2 regions of the Streptomyces sp. NPDC126510 genome follow, and region 1 is predicted to be linked to the other one. Evidence: riboswitches for the same ligand, from Rfam matches in the RefSeq annotation. Region 1 holds a riboswitch; the other holds the start of a gene.
The links. Region 1 has a riboswitch for thiamine pyrophosphate ahead of ABTX60_RS11940 (thiamine ABC transporter substrate-binding protein). Riboswitches for the same ligand answer to the same signal wherever they lie in the genome.
Positions count from the first base shown of each region.

Region 2: another riboswitch for thiamine pyrophosphate. It lies ahead of thiO (glycine oxidase ThiO); the one in region 1 lies ahead of ABTX60_RS11940 (thiamine ABC transporter substrate-binding protein).

Region 1 covers NZ_JBEORR010000007.1:183,668-194,276, forward strand. Annotated here, with positions in the region: gene ABTX60_RS11905 (FtsK/SpoIIIE domain-containing protein) at 1-536, opposite strand, end outside; gene ABTX60_RS11910 (SCO3933 family regulatory protein) at 539-868, opposite strand; gene ABTX60_RS11915 (GntR family transcriptional regulator) at 1,030-1,821, shown strand; gene ABTX60_RS11920 (YdcF family protein) at 1,821-2,489, shown strand; gene ABTX60_RS11925 (hypothetical protein) at 3,145-3,756, shown strand; gene ABTX60_RS11930 (hypothetical protein) at 4,061-4,282, opposite strand; gene rlmN (dual-specificity RNA methyltransferase RlmN) at 4,454-5,560, shown strand; TPP riboswitch at 5,585-5,691, shown strand; gene ABTX60_RS11940 (thiamine ABC transporter substrate-binding protein) at 5,816-6,853, shown strand; gene ABTX60_RS11945 (ABC transporter permease) at 6,829-8,493, shown strand; gene ABTX60_RS11950 (ABC transporter ATP-binding protein) at 8,493-9,512, shown strand; gene ABTX60_RS11955 (maleylpyruvate isomerase family mycothiol-dependent enzyme) at 9,537-10,334, shown strand; gene ABTX60_RS11960 (LAETG motif-containing sortase-dependent surface protein) at 10,395-10,609, opposite strand, start outside.
Region 2 covers NZ_JBEORR010000002.1:42,087-52,695, reverse strand. Annotated here, with positions in the region: gene ABTX60_RS02180 (phytoene desaturase family protein) at 1-596, shown strand, start outside; gene ABTX60_RS02175 (SCO2102 family sporulation regulator) at 624-1,550, opposite strand; gene metF (methylenetetrahydrofolate reductase [NAD(P)H]) at 1,607-2,530, opposite strand; gene thiE (thiamine phosphate synthase) at 2,629-3,288, opposite strand; gene ABTX60_RS02160 (Rv2175c family DNA-binding protein) at 3,652-4,017, opposite strand; gene ABTX60_RS02155 (NAD(P)/FAD-dependent oxidoreductase) at 4,111-5,370, opposite strand; gene ABTX60_RS02150 (avidin-fold protein) at 5,403-5,753, opposite strand; TPP riboswitch at 5,806-5,917, shown strand; gene thiO (glycine oxidase ThiO) at 5,915-7,087, shown strand; gene thiS (sulfur carrier protein ThiS) at 7,084-7,284, shown strand; gene ABTX60_RS02135 (thiazole synthase) at 7,287-8,084, shown strand; gene pknB (Stk1 family PASTA domain-containing Ser/Thr kinase) at 8,188-10,122, shown strand; gene ABTX60_RS02125 (deoxyribonuclease IV) at 10,182-10,609, shown strand, end outside.

The sequences.
Region 1 (10,609 bases):
GCCTTGCGATAGTCCCGCTCGAAGGCGGTCCCGTCCTCCCGCAGTGCGACCGGCACGACCATGTCGCGGGGACGTGCCTTGCGCGGCATCCGCACCCGGCGCAGCACGTCATAGCCGGTCATGCGCAGCTCGACGTACCCCGGCTTGGTCTCCGCCACGGCCACCGAGTGCACGCCCCAGGCGTGGCGCAGCCGTTCCGAGGTGGCGATCAGGTCGGCGGGTTCCAGACCGGCCGGGAGCCGCAGGGTGACCCGCAGGCCGGTCGAGGTGCCCCGAACCCGGCGGATCTTCGGCGGAACCGGCTGCACCTCGCGGCGGGCGACGTTGCGCGTCATGAACGCCCGCAGACCCGAGGGCTGCACCGTCAGGCCGCACACGTCCATGGTCGAGCGGTACGAGAGGAGGAAGCGGCCCCATGTGACCGGCATGCCGACCAGCGCCCAGTACACGCGCGGGGCGCGTACCTTCGCGTAGCCGAGACCACCGGCACCGGCTAAGGCTCCCGTGGCCTCCAGCCACATCGTCAGGTCGGTCATGGTCAGGCCGCCGGGGTGATCGCGACCGCGCGGAACGAGATGCCGTGGCGCTTCTGGCCGTTGAACTCGTTCTCCCAGTCACGGGCCTTCAAGCCGATCACCTTCACCGGCAGCCCCGGCGCCAGGCCCTCCGGGATACCCGTCTCCGGGATCGTGACCTGGTAGAGGTTGCCCTCCCCCTCGTCCGAGACCAGCAGGCCCACGGTCGACAGGCCCGCACCGGTCTCCCGGTCCATGGCGCGCTCTCCAGTCTTCTGGTTGACAAGCTTCGGCGTCGGGGCGGTGGCCACGAACACCACGGCGGTGGAAACGTCGATCTTGAACGACGGCATGAATCACTCCCTGAGTCGATGCGTTTGGAGCAGCCCAAAAAGGGCCCTCCGGTTCGCAGTCCTAGGACTGCGAGCGCCTGAGGAAACAGTGGCACGCAGTCCTGGGACTGTCAACAGTCCTGGGACTGTGTTTGACTGGTCGCGAAGAGAGGAGTCACGCGATGACGCCCAAGTGGCGAGAGCTGGCGGACAAGCTGGCTGAGCAGATCAAAAGGGGCGAGTACGCACCAGGCCAGCAGCTTCCGCAGATCAGGGAGCTAGTCGCAGAGGGCGAGGGCTCAAAGTCCACCGTCCATGCGGCCTACAAGGCTCTTGAGGTCGAGGGCCTGGTGACCTCGTCTCGGGGGCACGGCACCGTCGTACGGCAACAGGTGCCGCTCAAGCGGCTCGGCATCGCCCGGTACGACAAGGCCAAGTGGCGAGACGGCGACGAGGTCGCGTTCATCGCGGACCGCGTGGCCTCCGGGCGCAGCTACCGCCGAAATGAGCAGTCTCAGACGGTCAGCCTCATCGAAGCCCCGCCAGCAGTCGCAGCCGCACACGGCCTGCCTGAAGGGGCAGAGGTGTACGCGCGAGCGCGACTGGTGAAGGAAGGCGACCAGCCGACGCACACCCTGACCAGCTACTACCGACCCGAGCATGTCGAGGGCACCAGGCTGGTGGACCCGACACCGGGTCCGGCCGGCAAAGGCGGCGGCTTCCGGGTGCTGTACGACGCCGGGTACGAGATCGACCACATGAAGGAGCGGCTCTTCGCCCGGGCCCCCACGTCCGACGAGGCGAAGCTCCTACAACTACCGCCGGGTGAACCGGTGGTCGAGCTGCATCGAACGACCTACACGGCATCTGGCACAGTGGTCGAGTTCGCCATCGGTGTTCACGCGGCTTCGCGCTTCGCCTGGGAATACGAGTTCAAGGTTCCGGACTCAGCGAAGGGCGAGAAGGGACAGTAATGATCTCGACACAGGCACGGGCCGACGCACGACGCCTGTGGGACTACCACCAGATGGGCCACACCCCGCGGCCGTGCTCTGTCGCGATTGGCCTGGGCAGCCACGACCTGGGTGTGGCCGATACGGCAGTGGATCTGTACAAGCGCGGCATGGCTCCACTGCTTGTGTTCACGGGAGCTACCAGCCCCACGACGCGAGAACGCATGCCGAGGGGCGAGGCTGTCCACTACCGCGAGCGGGCTCTTGAACTCGGTGTCCCCAGCTCTGCGGTGCTCGTGGAACAGCACGCTCGCAACACGGGTGAGAACATCCGCTTGTCCAAAGCCCTGCTCGAAAAGGCCGGAGTGGACGTGTCCTCCGTGCTTCTGATCAGCAAGCCGTATGAGGAGAGGCGCTCGTACGCGACGGCTCGCAAGCTCTGGCCAGAGGTTGAGGTGGTTAGCGCCTCTACCCCGATGACGTTCGACGAGTACGTCGATTCCATCCGGGATGCGCGACTGGTCATCGACATGCTGGTGGGCGCCCTTCAGCGCTTGCTGATCTACCCGGAGCAAGGGTTCATGATCAGCCAGCCGGTGCCGGAGGACGTACGTCAGGCGTTCGAGCGGCTCTGCCGCGAAGGCTTCACCAGTCGGCTCCTCAGCACCACTGGCAAGGCTTCCGCCTGACATCAACTCGCCGCCAGGCCAGGCGCTCAGGCCACGAGCCATGCTCCTACGCGACCGGCCACGCCTGAGCTGTTACGAGTTTCTCTACCTCATCAAGCCCCGGCTGCGCTCCGCTCCGCCGGGCGCGCTTCCCGGCTCCGCTCCGGGCGCCGCTCCTGCCTTCGGCCCGCTCCGCCCGGGCTGCGCCGACGCGCGCCCACATGTGAAACAGGCCGGGGCCATGAGTCGAGAACCGCGGGAGCGCGGCAACGCTCAAACATGCCTCCGGCGGGGGCGCTCAGGCTCCGAGATGGAGGGGGCGCCGTTCGCGAGTGCCGGCCGATTGGTGGCGTGCGCGGGGAGCTCCCATCCCGCCTGCCATCGACCCAGGCAGAGCCGAGCAGACGCGGCCCCTGGCGTCCAGGTCGTTCGTACAGTGGCGCGCTCCACCTGGACGCCAGGAACCACGCCCGCTCCACGGTGTGTGGGTCGACGGCAGACGGGATGGGAGCTGGGTTCGGTGGGTGGTGGAGGAAGGGGAGTGTGTGCGGAAGGTGTGTCCACTTTTCCTGGAGCCGCCGACCTGCGAGCAACTCCGGCCAGTTGCTACGCCGACCGCGTGACAAAGCTTGCCCGCGGAAGTGCGCCCCATGATCTATGCAATTACATTGCGTACATGCGCAAGTACTGGATCAAGTGGGGTCTCGGGCTCCTGGGCTTGCTGCCTATTGGTCTGGTGTGCTGGCGCATGTCTCGACAACAGAGCACCAGCGGTTGGGATGAAGATCAATTTTTCCGCTCGGAGCTTGACCAAGAAATCGACTTGCAAGAACGTCGAGTCGACAGCTTGGACAGCAAGGGGGGCATCCTTCTGATCTTCGTGGCTGTTTTGGTAGGGGCTGTTAAGGACACGGACAAGGCCAGTGACATGCAACTGGTCGCACAATGGTTGGCGGCAGGGGCAGGCTTGTTGATCGTGCTGTCCCTGTTCTTCCGGAGCGGCAGCAGCATCGATCCGGTACGGCTGCGAGGCCTATATAGTGGGCAGCCTGAGAGCGTCATCCGGAAGGTTGTATTTGACACGCGTGCTGCTTTGCTCGGGATGAACCGGAAAACCGGAGCCAAGGCTTGGTTGCTCTTCGTGTCACTGCTGTTGCTCATCGTTTCCCTTGGCTTCTTGGTCGCGGGTACGATGACTAAAGCCGAAGGAGACAGTAATGAGCGCCCCGAGCAACCAAAGCAAACCGCAACCTCTTCGCCCGGACCCACGCCTAGTCGACAATCTTGAAGGCAACGCCTTGGAGAAGTTGATCGACAGGAAGAAGATCAAGAGGATGCAGAGGAAGCTGACCAACAAGAAGCCAAGGCCTTCGGCTTGACATCTCAGACTGCACTGGCGATTGCGAGAACAGGGCAGACGCCGAAGGGTTTCCCGTGGCGGCACAGTACAGCCGCGGAGTACAGCAACCGCACTGACTGGCATTGACCGCCGTTGCTCCGTATAGCGCTTCTGACCGGCCCAGCAGACCTCAGCGACCTCCCCGCCCATAGTCCGCATCGAGCGGTAGCGACGACTGTAGGGGACACACTGATCATGCGAACGGCGACAGGCCCTTGCCCTCCAGGTGCGCAAGCAACGAATCAAGGCATGCGTCTGCCGTAGCCAGGTCGGCACGGAAGAACGAGTCCTCGCCAAGCGGTCCACCGCTGATGATGACCATCCATGCCTTCCCCCGCTCCACCATGCGGTCACCGTCGACCTTGCAGACGGTCGTGACTCCGCGCTCAGCCAGCCACTCCATCAGTTCAAGCATGTCCCTCGCACCCCCCCCCGGAGAGATCATCCCAACCCCAGAGCACGCGCCCCTGGGCCGTCCCTGGGCCGTCCGAAGCCGACCAACGCCGACAGACGGCACCCGCGGGTGACCACCCCCACCCCACTCTGGCCTGGGCTCCCGGAGTTGATCTGCGACACTGGGAGGGTTATGCCTGCACCCGGAGAACTCACTTTCGTCGCCCCCCGCGGAGCCAAGAAGCCGCCGCGGCATCTTGCCGATCTCACTCCTGCCGAGCGCAAGGAGGCTGTTGCCGCGGTCGGGGAGAAGCCGTTTCGTGCCAAGCAGCTCTCGCAGCACTACTTCGCGCGGTACGCGCATGATCCGGAGCAGTGGACCGATATTCCGGCCGGTGCCCGGGGGCGGCTGCAGGAAGCCCTGCTGCCCGAGCTGATGACCGTCGTGCGGCATCTGTCGACCGACCAGGGCACCACCCGCAAGACCCTGTGGCGGCTGTTCGACGGGACGCTCGTCGAGTCCGTGCTGATGCGCTACCCGGACCGGGTGACCATGTGCATCAGCTCGCAGGCCGGATGCGGGATGAACTGCCCGTTCTGCGCGACCGGGCAGGCGGGGCTGGACCGGAATCTGTCCACCGCCGAGATCGTCCATCAGATCGTCGACGGCATGAGGGCGCTCAGGGACGGGGAGGTCCCCGGCGGCCCGGCCCGGCTCAGCAACATCGTCTTCATGGGCATGGGCGAGCCCCTCGCCAACTACAACCGGGTCGTCGGGTCCATCCGGCGGCTCACCGACCCCGAGCCCGACGGCCTGGGGCTCTCGCAGCGCGGCATCACCGTCTCCACCGTCGGCCTCGTCCCCGCCATCCACCGGTTCGCCGACGAGGGCTTCAAGTGCCGGCTGGCCATCTCGCTGCACGCTCCCGACGACGAGTTGCGCGACACCCTCGTGCCGGTGAACACCCGGTGGAAGGTGCGCGAGGTGCTGGACGCCGGGTTCGAGTACAGCGCCAAGTCCGGCCGTCGGCTGTCCATCGAGTACGCGCTGATCCGGGACATCAACGACCAGGCCTGGCGCGGTGACCGGCTCGGGCGGCTACTCAAGGGCAAGCCCGTGCATGTCAATCTCATTCCGCTGAACCCGACGCCCGGTTCCAAGTGGACCGCCTCGCGGCCCGAGGACGAGAAGGCGTTCGTGGAGGCCATCGCCGCCCATGGTGTGCCGGTGACGATCCGGGACACCCGTGGTCAGGAGATCGACGGGGCGTGTGGTCAGCTCGCCGCCACCGAACGGTAGTCTGACCCGCGTAAGAACATCTGCATATTCCGACAGGGGAGCGCCACAGCGCTGAGAGTGCGGCACACGGCCGCAGACCCTCCGAACCTGGCCCAGGTCATTCTGGGTAGGGAGATCGGTCACCACTCGAGCTGTTGCGCCCTGCCCGGGACCACGGAAGTCCCGGGCAGGGCCGCGTCTTCTCCTGGTCACCCCAGGAGGAATCCAGTGAGCGACAACAAGAAGCGACTGACGGCTGTCGTCGTCGGGCTCGGCATGGCCGGCACGCTCGCCGCGTGCGGGTCGTCCGACAGCGGCCAGGGGTCCGGCGACTCCAAGACCGTGACGCTCGTCAGTCACGACTCGTGGGCCGCGTCCAAGGACGTCATCGCGGCCTTCGAGAAGCAGTCCGGCTACAAGGTGAACGTCCTGAAGGACGGCGACGCCGGACAGGCCGTGAACAAGGCCATCCTGACCAAGGACAACCCGCAGGGCGACGTCTTCTTCGGGGTCGACAACACCCTGCTGTCCCGCGCCCTCGACAACGGCCTCTTCCAGCCGTACGAGGCGAAGGGGTCCGACCAGGTAAAGGCCGAGTACCGGGTCGACCGGAAGCAGCATCGCGTCACGCCCATCGACACCGGCGACATCTGCGTCAACTACGACAAGAAGTACTTCGCCGATCACAAGCTGCAGCCGCCGCGGAGCTTCGACGATCTCGTCGAGCCGCAGTACAAGAACCTGCTCGTCACCGAGAACGCCTCCGCCTCCTCGCCCGGCCTCGGCTTCCTGCTCGGCACCGCCGCCCGGTACGGCGACGGGGGCTGGGAGGGCTACTGGAAGAAGCTCAAGGCCAACGGCGTCAAGGTCGTCGACGGCTGGGAGCAGGCCTACAACCAGGAGTTCTCCGGGTCGGCCGGCGGGAAGAAGGCCAAGGGCGACCGGCCGCTCGTCGTGTCGTACGCCTCCTCGCCGCCCGCCGAGGTCGTCTACGCCGACCCCAAGCCGAGCACCGCCCCCACCGGCGTCGCCGAGGGCACCTGCTTCCGGCAGGTCGAGTACGCCGGGCTGCTCGCCAACGCGAAGAACGCCAAGGGCGGCAAGGCGTTCCTGGACTTCCTGACCAGCAAGAGGTTCCAGGAGGACATGCCGCTCAACATGTTCGTCTACCCGGTGACCGAGGGCGCCCAGGTGCCGCCGGAGTTCGTGAAGTACGGGCCGCAGGCGAAGGACCCGGAGACCATGGACCCGGCGAAGATCGCCGACCACCGTGACCAGTGGGTCAAGTCGTGGACCTCACTCGTACTGAAGTAGCCGCCCGGAGGCGGGGCGCGGCGGCGCGGTTCGGTCTGCTGGCCGTGCCCGTCGCGTTCTTCGCGGCCTTCTTCGCCTACCCCGTCGCCGCGATCGTCGCGCGCGGCCTCAAGACCGACGGGGCCTGGCACCTCGGGCGGATCGGGGAGGTGCTGGCGCAGTCGGACGTCCGGCACGTCCTGTGGTTCACGACCTGGCAGGCGGTGGTCTCCACCGTGCTCACCCTGCTCGTCGCACTCCCCGGCGCGTACGTCTTCGCCCGCTTCGACTTCCCCGGCAAGCAGGTCCTGCGGGCGGTCGTGACCGTCCCGTTCGTGCTGCCGACGGTCGTCGTCGGTACGGCGTTCCTGGCGCTCGTCGGCCGGGGCGGGCTGCTCGACGAGCTGTGGGGCGTACGGCTGGACACCACGGTGTGGGCCATCCTGCTCGCGCACGTCTTCTTCAACTACGCGGTCGTCGTCCGGACCGTCGGCGGGCTCTGGGCGCAGCTCGACCCGCGGCAGGAAGAGGCCGCGCGCATGCTCGGGGTATCGCCTCTGAAGGCCTGGCGGCAGGTCACGCTGCCCGCGCTCGCCCCGGCCGTGGCCGCCGCCGCGCTGATGGTCTTCCTGTTCACCTTCACCTCCTTCGGTGTCGTGCAGATCCTCGGCGGGCCCACCTTCTCCACCCTGGAGGTGGAGATCTACCGGCAGACCTCGGAGATCTTCGACCTGTCCACGGCCGCCGTACTGACCCTCATCCAGTTCGTCGCGGTGGGCGCGATCCTCGCCCTGCACGCCTGGACCGTGCGGCGGCGGGAGACCGCGCTGCGGCTGGTGGACGCCTCCGCGACCGGGCGCAGGCCACGGGGAACGGGGCAGTGGGCGCTGCTCGGCGGGGTACTCGTCACCGTCGCCGTCCTGATCGTGCTGCCGCTCGCCGTGCTGGTGCAGCGGTCCCTGGGCGCGCCGGGCTTCGGCTACTACCGGGCGCTGACCCGCGAGGACGGGGGAGTGTTCCTGGTCCCGCCGATCGAGGCGATCGGCAACTCCCTGTCGTACGCCGTCGCCGCCACGCTCATCGCGGTGGTGATCGGCGGTCTCGCCGCGGTCGCGCTCACCCGCCGGGACGCCGGGCGGTTCGTGCGCGGCTTCGACGCCCTGCTGATGCTGCCGCTCGGGGTGTCCGCGGTGACCGTCGGCTTCGGGTTCCTGATCTCCCTCGACGAGCCGCCGCTGGACCTCAGGTCCTCCTGGGTCCTGGTGCCGCTCGCGCAGGCGCTGGTCGGGGTGCCGTTCGTGGTGCGGACCATGCTGCCCGTGCTGCGGGCGGTGGACGTGCGGCTGCGGGAGGCGGCCTCGGTGCTCGGGGCCTCGCCCTGGCGGGTGTGGCGGGAGGTGGACCTGCCGATGGTGCGGCGGGCGCTGCTGATCGCGGCCGGGTTCGCCTTCGCCGTGTCCCTCGGGGAGTTCGGCGCGACGGTGTTCATCGCACGCCCCGACCGGCCGACGCTGCCGGTGGCGGTGGCCCGGCTGCTCTGGCGGCCCGGCGACCTCAACTACGGCCAGGCGATGGCCCTTTCGACGATTCTGATGGTGGTGTGCGCGGTGGCCCTGCTGGTGCTGGAGAGGCTCCGCACGGACCGGACGGGGGAGTTCTGATGCTGCTGGCCCTGCAGGGCGCGACGGTCCGCTTCGGTGGGCGTGCCGTGCTGGACGCCGTCGATCTGGAGGTCGCCGAGCACGAGATCGTGTGTGTGCTCGGGCCCAGCGGCAGCGGCAAGTCGACCCTGCTGCGGGCGGTGGCCGGGCTGCAACACCTCGACTCCGGGCGGGTGGTGCTCGACGGCCGGAGCCAGGCGGGCGTACCCGCGCACCGGCGGGGCGTCGGGCTGATGTTCCAGGACCACCAGCTGTTCCCGCAGCGGGACGTGGCCGGCAACGTGGCGTTCGGGTTGCGGATGCACGGCGAGTCGAAGCGGCAACAGGCCGAACGGGTCAAGGAGTTGCTGGACCTCGTGGGGCTGCCGGGCGCGGGCCGGCGGGCCGTTGCCGCGCTGTCCGGCGGGGAGCAGCAGCGGGTGGCGCTGGCCCGGGCCCTCGCGCCGAACCCCCGGCTGCTGATGCTGGACGAGCCGCTGGGACAGCTCGACCGGTCGCTGCGGGAGCGCCTTGTCGTCGAACTGAAGGAACTGTTCGGCCGGTTGGGCACGACCGTGCTCGCAGTGACGCACGACCAGGGGGAGGCCTTCGCGCTGGCCGACCGGGTCGTGGTGATGCGGGACGGGCGGATCGCGCAGTCCGGTACGCCCCTCGAGGTGTGGCAGCGGCCCGCCGACGCCTTCGTCGCCCGCTTCCTCGGTTTCGAGAACGTGGTCGAGGCGACGGTCGGGACGGAGGCCGCCGACACGCCCTGGGGCAAGGTACCGGTGCCGGAGAACGCCCCGCAGGGCGCACGCACCCTGCTGGTGCGGCCCGCCGGGGTGCGCCTGGTACCCGCCGACACGGGCCTGCGCTGCACGGTCACCGCGCGCACCTTCAAGGGCACCCATGTCGCCCTCCACCTCCAGGCCCCGGACGCCCCGCGTCTGGAGGCGGCGTGCGCGCTGCGGGCGGCACCGGAGGTCGGGGACGAGGTCGGGGTGGAGTTCGACGCGGCCGAAATCGTGGTGCTCGGTTGAAGGCCCCCGCCTAGGGTGCGAGGCATGACGCCACTCGCGCACGGCCGCTGCTGCGACGAAATCGCCCACCAGATCGTCCTGTTGAGGCAGGTGGTGAGCTCCGGGGCCGATCTGTCCGGCACGGTGCCGACCTGCCCCGACTGGTCGCTGGAGGAACTCGTCCGGCACACGGGCGGTGCCCTGCGCTGGGCGGAGCTGATGGTGCGGACCCGGGCCGAGGAGGAGGTGCCCGAGGAGCAGGTGCCGGGTGTGGCCGGTCCGGAGGCCGCCGGTGACGCCGCCGCACTGGACGCCTGGCTGGCGGAGACGGGCGAACGGATCGTCGCCACGCTGCGGGAGGCCGGGCCGGACGCGAAGGTGTGGGGCTGGGCCGGGATACGGACCTCCGGGTTCTGGGCCCGCAGGATGACCCACGAGATCACCGTGCACCGCGCCGACGCCGCACTCGCCGCCGGGCTGCCCTACGAGGTCGCGCCCGAGGTCGCCGCCGACGCGATCGACGAATGGCTCCAGATCGTGGAGTACGTGCAGCGGACGGAGCCGCAGGACGTGGTGGGGGAGCTGGTCGGCCCGGGCCGCAGCATCCATCTGCACGCCACCGACACGGGACCGGACCTGAACGCCGAGTGGCTCGTCGAGCTGACCGAGGACGGTGTCCGCTGGCGCCGGGGCCACGAGAAGGCCACGGTCGCCCTGCGCGGGCCGCTCACCTTCGTGCTGCTCGCGTTCTACCGTCGGCTGCCCCTGGACGCGAAGGAGCTGGAGGTCCTGGGCGAACGGGAGTTGCTGGAGTTCTGGCTGGAGCGGGCCACCTTCGGCTGAGACGGGACGTGGCCCGCCCCCGGTCGGGGGGCGGGCCACGCCATGGTGTGTGCTCGGGCGTCAGCTGTCGCTGTTCGCCCCGCGGCGGCGCATGCCGAAGAACACCGCACCGCCACCGACGACGACCAGGGCCGCCGCGATGCCGGCGATGAGGCCGGTGTTGGAGTTGGCACCGGTCTCGGCGAGGTTGGAGTCACCGGCCGGGGCGGGCGCGTTGCCCGCCGGCGAGCTGCTCTGGCTCTCCGACGGCTCCGGAGCCGGGCTCTCGCTCTCCT
Region 2 (10,609 bases), on a different contig from region 1:
TCCGGGGCGACGGCGAGGTGCCGCCGCAGCCGGCTGCGGCGTCCCGGGTGACCGTCCTGCTGGCCCTGCGCGGTGCCCGCCCGGAGGGCACGGCTCACCGCACGGTGGTGCACGCCCAGGACCGCGAGGCGGAGTTGGACGCCCTGTTCGGCGGGGCGGCCGGAGATTCTGGTCCCACGGTCACGGTGCTGCGGCCCGACGACCCGGGCACCGCTCCGGCGGACCACGAGGCGGTCACGCTCACGACGGTGGTGCCCGCGCGGCCCGGCCGGGCTCACGACGACCTCGCCCACCACATGATCACCGTCGCCGAACGCGCCGTACCGGTCCTGCGTGACCGCCTGCTCTGGCACGAGGTGCGCACCCCGGCCGACATCGCGGACACGACGGGTGCGGAGGGTGGCGCGGTACCCGTGCCGGCCCTGGCGGCGGGCGGCGGACGGCTGCTGCACCCGTCCAACGGCACGCGGCTACCCGGTCTGTTCACCGTGGGCGGCTGGGCTCACCCCGGCGGCGGGCTGCCGCACGCGGGTATGTCGGGCGCGCTGGTGGCGGGACTGATCGTGGAGGGGCCGGAGTTCCGCGGCTCGCAGTGAGCACAGCACCCCGGCGGGGCCGGGGCTTCAGAAACGGTACTGCTCGTCGTACCCGTTCCCCTGCGGCTGCTGCCCGCCGCCCTGGTAGCCGTACGGCTGCTCCGGCGGCAGTTCCTGCCCGTACTCGTCGGTGTTGCGCTGCTGCGGGACCCAGACCCCGCCGGGCGGGCTGTCGCCGCCGTAGGTGCCGGAGTACTGGTCCTGGCCGTAGCTCTGCTGGCCGTAGTACTGCTGGTCGCCGTACTGCTGGTCGCCGTACGTGCCGTCGTACGTGCCCTGGCCGTAGTTCGACGAGCCGATGTACGGGTCGGAGTATGCGGCGTACTGCTGCTGACCGGTGGCGTCGTAGCCCTGCTGCTGGCCGTAGCCGGAGTAGTCGTAGGCGTAGGACTGGTCGGCGGACTGCTGTCCCCCCGACTGGTACCCGTGGTCGTAGACGCCGTAGGAGCCGGTGTCCTCGGGCATGGGCTGCGGCTCGTAGACGGCGGTGGTCTCGGCGGACTCCGGCTGGTGCATGGGACGGGCGGGGGTGAAGACGTCGTCCCGGTCGTAGTCGTCGTCCTGGCCGTGAGGGGCGGGGTCGCGACGGTAGGCGCCGGCCTCGTCGTCATGACCGCCCTCGGCCTCCAGGCCGGAGACCTCCAGGGTGGGCTCCTGGCGGCCGCGCTCACCGCGGCGCCGCTTGCTGCCGCCCAGCGCGGGCGCGTTCATCGCCCAGCCGGCCGCGAAGCCGCTGCGGAACGACAGAGTGACGTAGGTCTGCCCGACCGCGAAGGCGGCCGCACCCAGTCCGATCACGACGACCGACGGGATCAGGACACCGACGACCACACCGAGGAACCCGGCGAAGGCCAGCAGGCGCCAGCGCAGTCGCGCCTTGTACTGCAGGAGCACCTCGCCCAGCAGCCACAGCGCGACGATGCCGAACGCGATGTAGAGGACCGCCCAGCCCATGTACGCCCCTCTCACAGTGGCCGCTACGCAGTGTGTCGTATACCGGTGCGAACGGTCTAGGCCTGCGGTGCGTGGTGCAGACCCAGGTTCTCGTAGATCTCCAGTGTCGCGGTGGAGTTGTTGAGCGTGATGAAGTGCAAGCCGGGCACGCCCTCGGCGAGCAGCCGCGCACAGAACTCCGTGGCGAATTCGATCCCAATGGAGCGTACAGCGGCCGGATCGTCTTTTGCTGTGAGGATCCGCTCTTTCAGGGCGTCCGGGAACGTGGCGTTGGTGAGGGATCCGATCCGTTCCAGCGTCTTCACGCTGGCGATCGGCATGATCTCGGGAATGATCGGGGTGTCGCAGCCGGCGGCCGAGACCCGGTCGCGCAGCCGGAGGTAGTCCTCGGGCTGGAAGAACATCTGCGTGATGGCGTAGTCCGCGCCGGCCCGGCACTTGTCGACGAAGTGGCGGACGTCGGTGTCCCAGTCGCACGAGCGGGGGTGCATCGCCGGGAAGGCGGCGACTCCCACGCAGAAGTCGCCGGAGGCCTTGATCAGTTCGACGAGTTCGGCGGCGTAGGCCAGACCTCGGGGGTGCGGCACCCAGTCGCCCATCGGGTCGCCGGGCGGGTCACCGCGCAGGGCGAGCATGTTGCGGATCCCGGCGTCGGCGTACTGGCCGATGATGTTGCGCAGGTCGGCCACCGAGTGGTCGACCGCGGTGAGGTGGGCGATCGGGGTGAGGGTGGTGTCGGAGGCGATCGCCTCGGTCGCCTTGACCGTGCCCGCACGGGTGGAACCGCCCGCTCCGTAGGTCACGGAGACGAAGTCGGGCGCCACGGCCTCGACCCGGCGCAGCGCGTTCCACAGGTTCCGCTCGCCCTTCGGGGTCTTGGGGGCGTAGAACTCGAACGAGTACGTCGTCTTGCCGGCCGCGAGCATGTCGCGGACGGTGCGGGCGTGGTCCGACCTGATGGATGCGGTGCCGAGGGCCATACCGGCAGGTTAGCCAGGGGCGGTCGGTCCCCCAACCGGGGGCCGACTTTTGCCCTAATTGTCCACTTGTTGTCCATCCCTTGGACAAGCCGTGGGGACTACGCCTCACGCAGCCGCTTCGCGAACGCGGCCGCCGCGGCCCCGGGATCGTCCGCCTCGGTGATCGCCCGGACGACGACGACCCGCCGGGCGCCCGCCTCCAGGACCTGGTCGAGATTGCCGAGGTCGATGCCGCCGATGGCGAACCAGGGGCGGTCGGTCCTGAGAGCGGCGGTGTGGCGGACGAGGTCCAGGCCGGGTGCGTGACGGCCGGGCTTGGTGGGCGTCGGCCAGCACGGGCCGGTGCAGAAGTAGTCCACGCCCTGTTCGACGGCGGCCGCCCCGGCCTCGGACTCGGCATGGGTGGAACGGCCGATCAGGACGTCGTCGCCGAGGAGCGCACGGGCCGCGGGGACCGGCAGGTCGCCCTGGCCGAGGTGCAGGACGTCGGAGCCGGCGGCATGGGCGACGTCCGCACGGTCGTTGACCGCGAGCAGCTTGCCGTGCCGGGCACAGGCGTCCGCGAAGACGGCCAGGTACTCCAGTTCCTCGGCGGCCTCCATGCCCTTGTCCCGCAACTGCACGATGTCGACCCCGCCGGTCAGCACGGCGTCGAGGAACTCCCCGAGGTCGCCCTGCCGCTTGCGCGCGTCGGTGCAGAGGTAGACCCGGGCGTCGGCGAGCTGGGCCCGTGCGGTGGCGGCGGCGGTGCCGGTCATGCGTGTCCCCCTGGGTGTCGGTGGCGTGCGGGTGGGCCCGCGTGGGCGGCGTGCGGTGGCCCGCGTGAGCGGCGTGCGCGGGCGGCGTGCCTGAGCGTGCGGCACGGGCCGCACCCGTCCCGCCGCGACCGCCTCGGGCACCCTACGCCTGCCCCGGCCCGCCACGGACCCGTCGGCCAAGGCCGGTGAGGTCCGCGGCGCCATGGGTGGCGTTCGCAGCCACGCCGGTGGCGTTCGACTCCCCGCACGCGGCGCATGCCACCCCTGGGCCGTGACCCCTCGGGTCACGGCCCCCACATCGGGCGGTTGTTCAGGTCCGGCCCCGCTCACACGGCACCGGACGGTTGTCCCGTCGCGGCCGGGTCAGACCGCGAGCGCCTGGGCGCGGCGCTTCACCTCCGTGCCGCGGTTCTCGCTGAGCGCCTGCGCGGGGGTGCCGGGCAGGCTGGGGTCCGGGGTGAAGAGCCACTCCAGCATCTCTTCGTCCGTGAAGCCGTCGTCCCGCAGGAGCGTCAGGGTCCCGGACAGGCCCTTGACGACCTTGTCCCCGTCGATGAAGGCGGCGGGGACGTGCAGCGCGCGGTTCTCACCTCGGCGTACGGCGATGAGCTGGCCGTCCTTGACCAGCTGCCGCACACGCGTCACCTCGACGCCGAGCTGTTCGGCGATGTCGGGGAGGGTGAGCCAGGCGGGGACGAGAGCATCGATCTTTGCGTCAATCTCGGTCACGGAAACCAGCCTGCCATTTGCCGCTGACAGTCGGAAGCCGGACCGGTCCACCCGGCGGACGCGCCGCGCCCGGCCGCACCGCGCCCGCGGCCCTCACCGAGGCGGTGGCGTCTGGGCCGTCGCCGCTTTCATGGGCCTGGCCGGATCGGCCAGCAGCACCGGATTCATCGGCGTGCCGGACTCGATCAGGCGGCGGCCCTGCGCCAGGTCGCGGGGCCGGCCCACCGCCAGCAGCGCGACCAGCCGCTCGGCCCGCAGCCAGCAGACCGTCCAGGCCGGACCGGAGGGGTCGCCCCTCCACAGGGTGGTGTCCGCGGCCGCGTGGTGCCCGGCGTACTGGACGAACCGCCCGAACTGCTCGGACCAGAAGTACGGCACCGGGTCGTACACGGCCGGTGTCTCCCCCGTTGCCCCGCCGACGATGTTCACGGCGACCGTGCGCGGCCCCTGGAGGGCGTTGTCCCAGTGGTGGATCAGAAGGCGCTCGCCGTAGCGCCCCGAGGGGAAGGACGCGCAGTCGCCGACCGCGTACACATCCGGCACGGCCGTGCGCAGATGCTCGTCGGCGACGATCTCGCCGTGGGGGCCCAGTTCGAGGCCGGAGCCGGCCAGCCAGGCCGTGGCGGGGCGGGCGCCGATGCCGACGACGACCGCGCCCGCGGGCAGCCGCGTGCCGTCGTCGAGGACGACGGCACCGGGTTCGACGCGCTCCACGCGCGCGTGCGTCCGCAGGACCGCGCCCGCGTCGGCGTACCAGCCGGCCATGGGGGCGGCCACCTCGGCGGGCAGCGCCTCGGCGAGCGGGCGTTCGGCGGCCTCCACGACGGTCACCGCGCAACCCGCCTCGCGCGCGGCGGTGGCGAACTCCGCGCCGATCCAGCCCGCGCCGACGACCACGATGTCGTGCTGGCGGGCCAGCACCGGCCGCAGCCGCTCGGCGTCGTCCAGGGTGCGCAGCAGATGCACCCCCGGAACGCCCTCGGTGCCGGGCAGCCGGACGGGTTCCGCGCCGGTCGCGACGACGAGGACGTCGTACGGCACGGGCCCGTCCTCGGTGTCCAGCTCGTGGTCGGCGTGGCGCAGGCCCAGCACCTCGCAGCCGAGCCGCAGTTCGATGCCGAGGGCCTCGAAGTCCACGTCGAAGGCGGAGCTTTCGGACTTGCCGAGCAGGACGGCCTTGGACAACGGGGGCCGGTCGTAGGGCTGGTGGGGCTCGGCGCCGATGAGGATCACGTCCCCGGCGAAGCCCTGCTCGCGCAGGGCGACGGCGGTCTGCACCCCGGCCATGCCCGCACCCGCCACGACGACGCGCCGCGGCGCGGACGGACCTGGTTCCTGCGTCTGCTCGCTCACCTGATCACCATAGACACCTGACGTTTTGTCAGTCAGTGCTCATGCGCCGTGACCTGCTCCACAACGCTCGTGCCGTCGCCCCGCCGGGACTCCCACTCCCAGGTCTCCTCCAGCCGCACCCGCCCGTCGGGCAGCTCCACGACCGCCGAGACGCAGTGCCCCGAGGACGTGGTGCCGTCCCGCTTGAGCTGGACGTACCGGAAGTCCAGCCGGTCACCTTCCCGGGTACCCACGAGGTGCCCGCGTACGACGTCGCCGCCCGTGTACTCCGCCCAGATCTCGCCCGCCCGCTCGTGGTACGTGAACCGGGTCCGGGTGCCCACCTGACCCGGTGCCTGGTCGGCGACCGGGGCAAGGACGAGACCGTCGAGGGATCGGGCCATGGGCTGAGGCTCCCTTACTGCGGGGCAGGGCATCGGGCTAGGGTGGCCAACGTAAAGCACTCGCGGGAGCCCGGACGCACCGGGCTGAGAGGGAGGCTGGCGGCCTCCGACCGTACGAACCTGATCCGGGTCATGCCGGCGAAGGGAGGGGCTGGACGCCCATGTCGCGTACGTCCACATCGTCAGACGTCCTGGTCATCGGGGGCGGGATCATCGGCCTGGTCACGGCCTGGCGGGCCGCGCAACGCGGGTTCGCCACGGCCGTCGTGGACCCCGAGCCGGGCGGCGGTGCCGCTCAGGTGGCTGCCGGCATGCTGGCCGCCGTCACGGAGCTGCACTACGGCGAGCAGACCCTGCTCGGGCTGAACCTCGCCTCCGCCCGGCGCTATCCGGACTTCGCCGCCGAGCTCACCGAGCTGACCGGCCGGGACCTCGGCTACCGCCGCTGCGGCACGCTCGCCGTCGCCCTGGACGCCGACGACCGGGCCCACCTGCGCGAACTGCACGCCCTGCAGCAGCAGTCGGGGCTGGAGTCGCAGTGGCTGTCGGGGCGCGAGTGCCGACGCCTGGAGCCGATGCTCGCGCCGGGCGTGCGCGGAGGGCTGAGGGTCGACGGCGATCACCAGATCGATCCCCGGCGGCTGGCCGGGGCGCTTCTCGCCGCGTGCGAGCGGGCGGGTGTGGTCGTCCACCGGACGTGGGCGGAGCGGCTGACCGTGGTCCGGGACCGGGCCGCGGGCGCCGCCCTGGCCGACGGGACCGGGGCGGCGGCCGGGCAGGTGGTGCTCGCCGGGGGGAGTCTCAGCGGGCGGCTGGCGGGCGTCCCGGAGGACGTGCTGCCTCCCGTGCGGCCGGTGAAGGGGCAGGTCCTGCGGCTGACCATGCCGCAGCGGCACGGACCCTTCCTGAGCCGGACCGTGCGGGCGGTCGTGCGCGGCAGCCACGTCTACCTGGTGCCGCGGGCGAGCGGCGAACTGGTCGTCGGGGCCACCAGCGAGGAGCTGGGCTGGGACACCACGGTGACCGCGGGCGGCGTGTACGAGCTGCTGCGGGACGCGCACGAGCTGGTCCCGGGCATCACCGAGCTGCCGCTCACCGAGACCAGGGCGGGGCTGCGGCCCGGCTCCCCCGACAACGCGCCGCTGCTCGGACCCACCGGTCTGGAGGGGCTGCTGCTGGCCACCGGGCACTACCGCAACGGCGTCCTGCTCACACCGGTGACCGGTGACGCCATGGCGCACGTCCTGGCGACGGGCGAACTCCCCGAGGAGGCCCGCCCCTTCACCCCGAAACGCTTCAGCCCCGCCACCGCACTCACGGAGCAGCCCGCATGAACATCTCGGTCAACGGCGAGCCCCGGGACGTCGGGCCCGGCACGGCTCTGGACACCGTCGTGAGGTCGCTCACGGCCTCGCCCTCGGGCGTGGCCGCCGCCCTCAACGAAACCGTCGTCCCCCGCACCCAGTGGCCCTCCACGCCCCTGTCCGAGGGGGACCGCGTGGAAGTCCTCACCGCCGTCCAGGGAGGCTGACGATGGCCGACGATCCGTTCGTCCTCGGCGGCACGTCCTTCACGTCCCGTCTGATCATGGGCACGGGAGGGGCGCCCAGCCTCGACGTGCTGGAGCGGTCGCTGGCCGCGTCCGGGACGGAGCTGACGACGGTCGCGATGCGCCGGGTGAACGCCTCGGTGCACGGCTCGGTGCTGTCCGTCCTCGACAAGCTCGGCATCCGGGTGCTGCCGAACACGGCGGGCTGCTTCACCGCCGGCGAGGCCGTCCTCACGGCCCGCCTCGCGCGCGAGGCCCTCGGCACGGACCTGATCAAGCTGGAGGTCATCGCCGACGAGCGCACGCTGCTGCCGGACCCGATCGAGACGCTGGAGGCGGCCGAGACCCTGGTCGACGACGGCTTCACGGTGCTGCCGTACACCAACGACGATCCGGTGCTCGCGCGGAAGCTGGAGGACGCGGGCTGCGCGGCGATCATGCCGCTCGGCTCGCCGATCGGCTCCGGGCTGGGCATCCGCAACCCGCACAACTTCCAGCTGATCGTGGAGCACGCGCGCGTGCCGGTGATCCTGGACGCGGGCGCGGGGACGGCCTCGGACGCGGCGCTGGCGATGGAGCTGGGGTGTGCGGGCGTCATGCTCGCCTCGGCGGTGACGCGGGCGCAGGAACCCGTGCTGATGGCCGACGCCATGCGGCACGCCGTGGAGGCGGGGCGGCTGGCGTACCGGGCCGGGCGGATCCCCCGGCGGCACTTCGCGCAGGCGTCGTCGCCCGTGGAGGGCATGGCCGCGCTGGACCCGGAGCGGCCCGCTTTCCAGTAGAGGCCAGGAGAAGGTGGGACACACGTCACAGGTCGGCTGCAGTCCCGCCCCGGAAACAGCAGGGGGGACAGGGCTGTCGGTCGTGGCTCGTACACTCGCCTGCGTGGACACGACCCTTCAGGACCCCTTGGTTGGGCAGGTGCTCGACGGCCGGTATCGCATCGACGCGCGGATCGCGGTCGGCGGGATGGCCACGGTCTACCGGGCCGTGGACACCCGGCTCGACCGGGTCCTCGCGCTCAAGGTGATGCATCCCTCGCTCGCGGTCGACGCCTCGTTCGTCGAGCGGTTCATCCGCGAGGCGAAGTCGGTGGCCCGACTGGCCCATCCGAACGTGGTGCAGGTCTTCGACCAGGGCACCGACGGCTCCTACGTGTACCTGGCGATGGAGTACGTCGCGGGCTGCACCCTGCGGGACGTGCTGCGCGAGCGCGGGGCCCTGCAGCCGTGTGCCGCCCTGGACATCCTGGAGCCGGTGCTGGCCGCTCTGGGCGCGGCGCACCGCGCCGGGTTCGTGCACCGCGACATGAAGCCCGAGAACGTCCTGATAGGGGACGACGGGCGGGTCAAGGTCGCCGACTTCGGCCTGGTCCGGGCCGTGGACACGGTGACGAACACCACCGGCACCGTGCTCGGCACGGTCTCGTACCTCGCCCCGGAGCAGATAGAGGACGGCACCGCCGATCCCCGCGTCGACGTGTACGCGTGCGGCGTGATGCTGTACGAGATGCTGACCGGTGACAAGCCGCACGACGGGGACTCCCCCGCCGTCATCCTCTACAAGCACCTGCACGAGGACGTGCCCCCGCCCTCGGCCGCCGTGCCCGGCATGGCGTACGAGCTGGACGCGATGGTGGCCTCGGCGACGGCCCGCACCCCGGCTCTCCGCCCGCACGACGCGGTGGCCCTGCTCGCGCAGGTCCGTGACGGACGCGGCCGGCTGGACGAGGACCAGCTGGACGCGGTGCCGCCGCAGGCGCTCGCGGCGGACCACGACAACGGCGGCGACCGGACGACCGTGATCCCGCGCGCCCTGACCACCCCCCGCCCGCTGCCGGTGAACGAGGACGACGAGGCCTCCGGGGCCGCCGCTCTCGACCGCACCAGCCGCTTCGCGTCCCCGCCGCCGCCCCCGCCGTCCCGGCGCAGGGGGCCCCGGCGCGGCCCGGCGGCGATCGTCGTCGCCGTCCTGCTCGCGCTGGGTGTCGGCGTCGGCGTCTGGTACATCAACTCCGGCCAGTTCACCGAGGTCCCGCCGCTGCTGACGAAGACCCAGGAGCAGGCAGAGGACCGGCTGCGCGACGCCGGTCTCGAGCTCGGCAGGGTGGAGCACGCCCACAGCGACACCGTGGAGCGCGGCCAGGTCATCAGCAGCGACCCGAAGGCCGGGACGCGCATCCGCGGCAACGACTCGGTGGGCATCACGGTCTCCGACGGCCCCGAGACCGTGCGGGTGCCCGCCCTCGCGGGACAGAAGCTGGGCGAGGCGCGGGACCTGCTGAAGGACGACGGGCTGGAGCCGGGCATGGTCACCCGGGAGTTCAGCGAGGACGTGCCCCGCGGCTCGGTGGTCTCCGCGAGCCCGGCCGACGGCACGAAGGTGCGCGCGGGCACGGCCGTCGCACTGGTCGTCAGCAAGGGCGCCCCCATCGACATCCCCGACGTCACCGGCTCGGACGAGGCGGACGCGCGGTCCGAGCTGACGGAGGCCGGGCTCAAGGTGAAGATCGCCACCGAGCGGGTCAACTCCTCCGAGTACGACAAGGGCCAGGTGGTCCGGCAGACGCCGAAGTCCGGCAGGGCGGCCGAGGGCGACACGGTGACGCTGACGCTGTCGAAGGGCCCCGAGATGATCGAGGTCCCGGACGTGGTCGGCGACGCCGTCGACGACGCCAGGCAGGCGCTGGAAGGTGCCGGGTTCGAGGTCGACGAGGACCGCGGGCTGCTCGGCCTGTTCGGCGACGAGGTCAAGAGCCAGTCCGTCGAGGGCGGTCGGACCGCGCCCAAGGGCTCCACGATCACCATCAAGATCAGGTGAGTCGGGCGGGCCTGAGGCCCGCGGCCGGGGCAGGGCCGGACGCATGACACCCTGAACGGGTGAACAGTCAGCTGTCCGGCCCCTCCCGCAACCCCGTGGGCGGCCACGTCCCCGTGGCCGGTGGGCTCCACTCCGTCGGCCTGTCGTACGCCCGTGATCTGGCGGCGGAGGCCGTCCAGGTCTTCGTCGCCAACCCGCGCGGCTGGGCCACTCCCACCGGTAACCCCAAGCAGGACGAGGCGTTCCGCGCGGCGTGCGCGGACGGGTCGATCCCGGCGTACGTCCACGCCCCCTACCTGATCAACTTCGGCTCGCACACCGAGGCGACCGTGGAGCGGTCGGTGGAGTCGCTGCGGCACTCCCTGCGGCGCGGGCGGGAGATCGGGGCGCTGGGGGTGGTCGTGCACACCGGCAGCGCGACCGGCGGCCGGGAGCGGTCGGTGGCGCTGAAGCAGGTACGGGAGCATCTGCTGCCGCTGCTGGACGA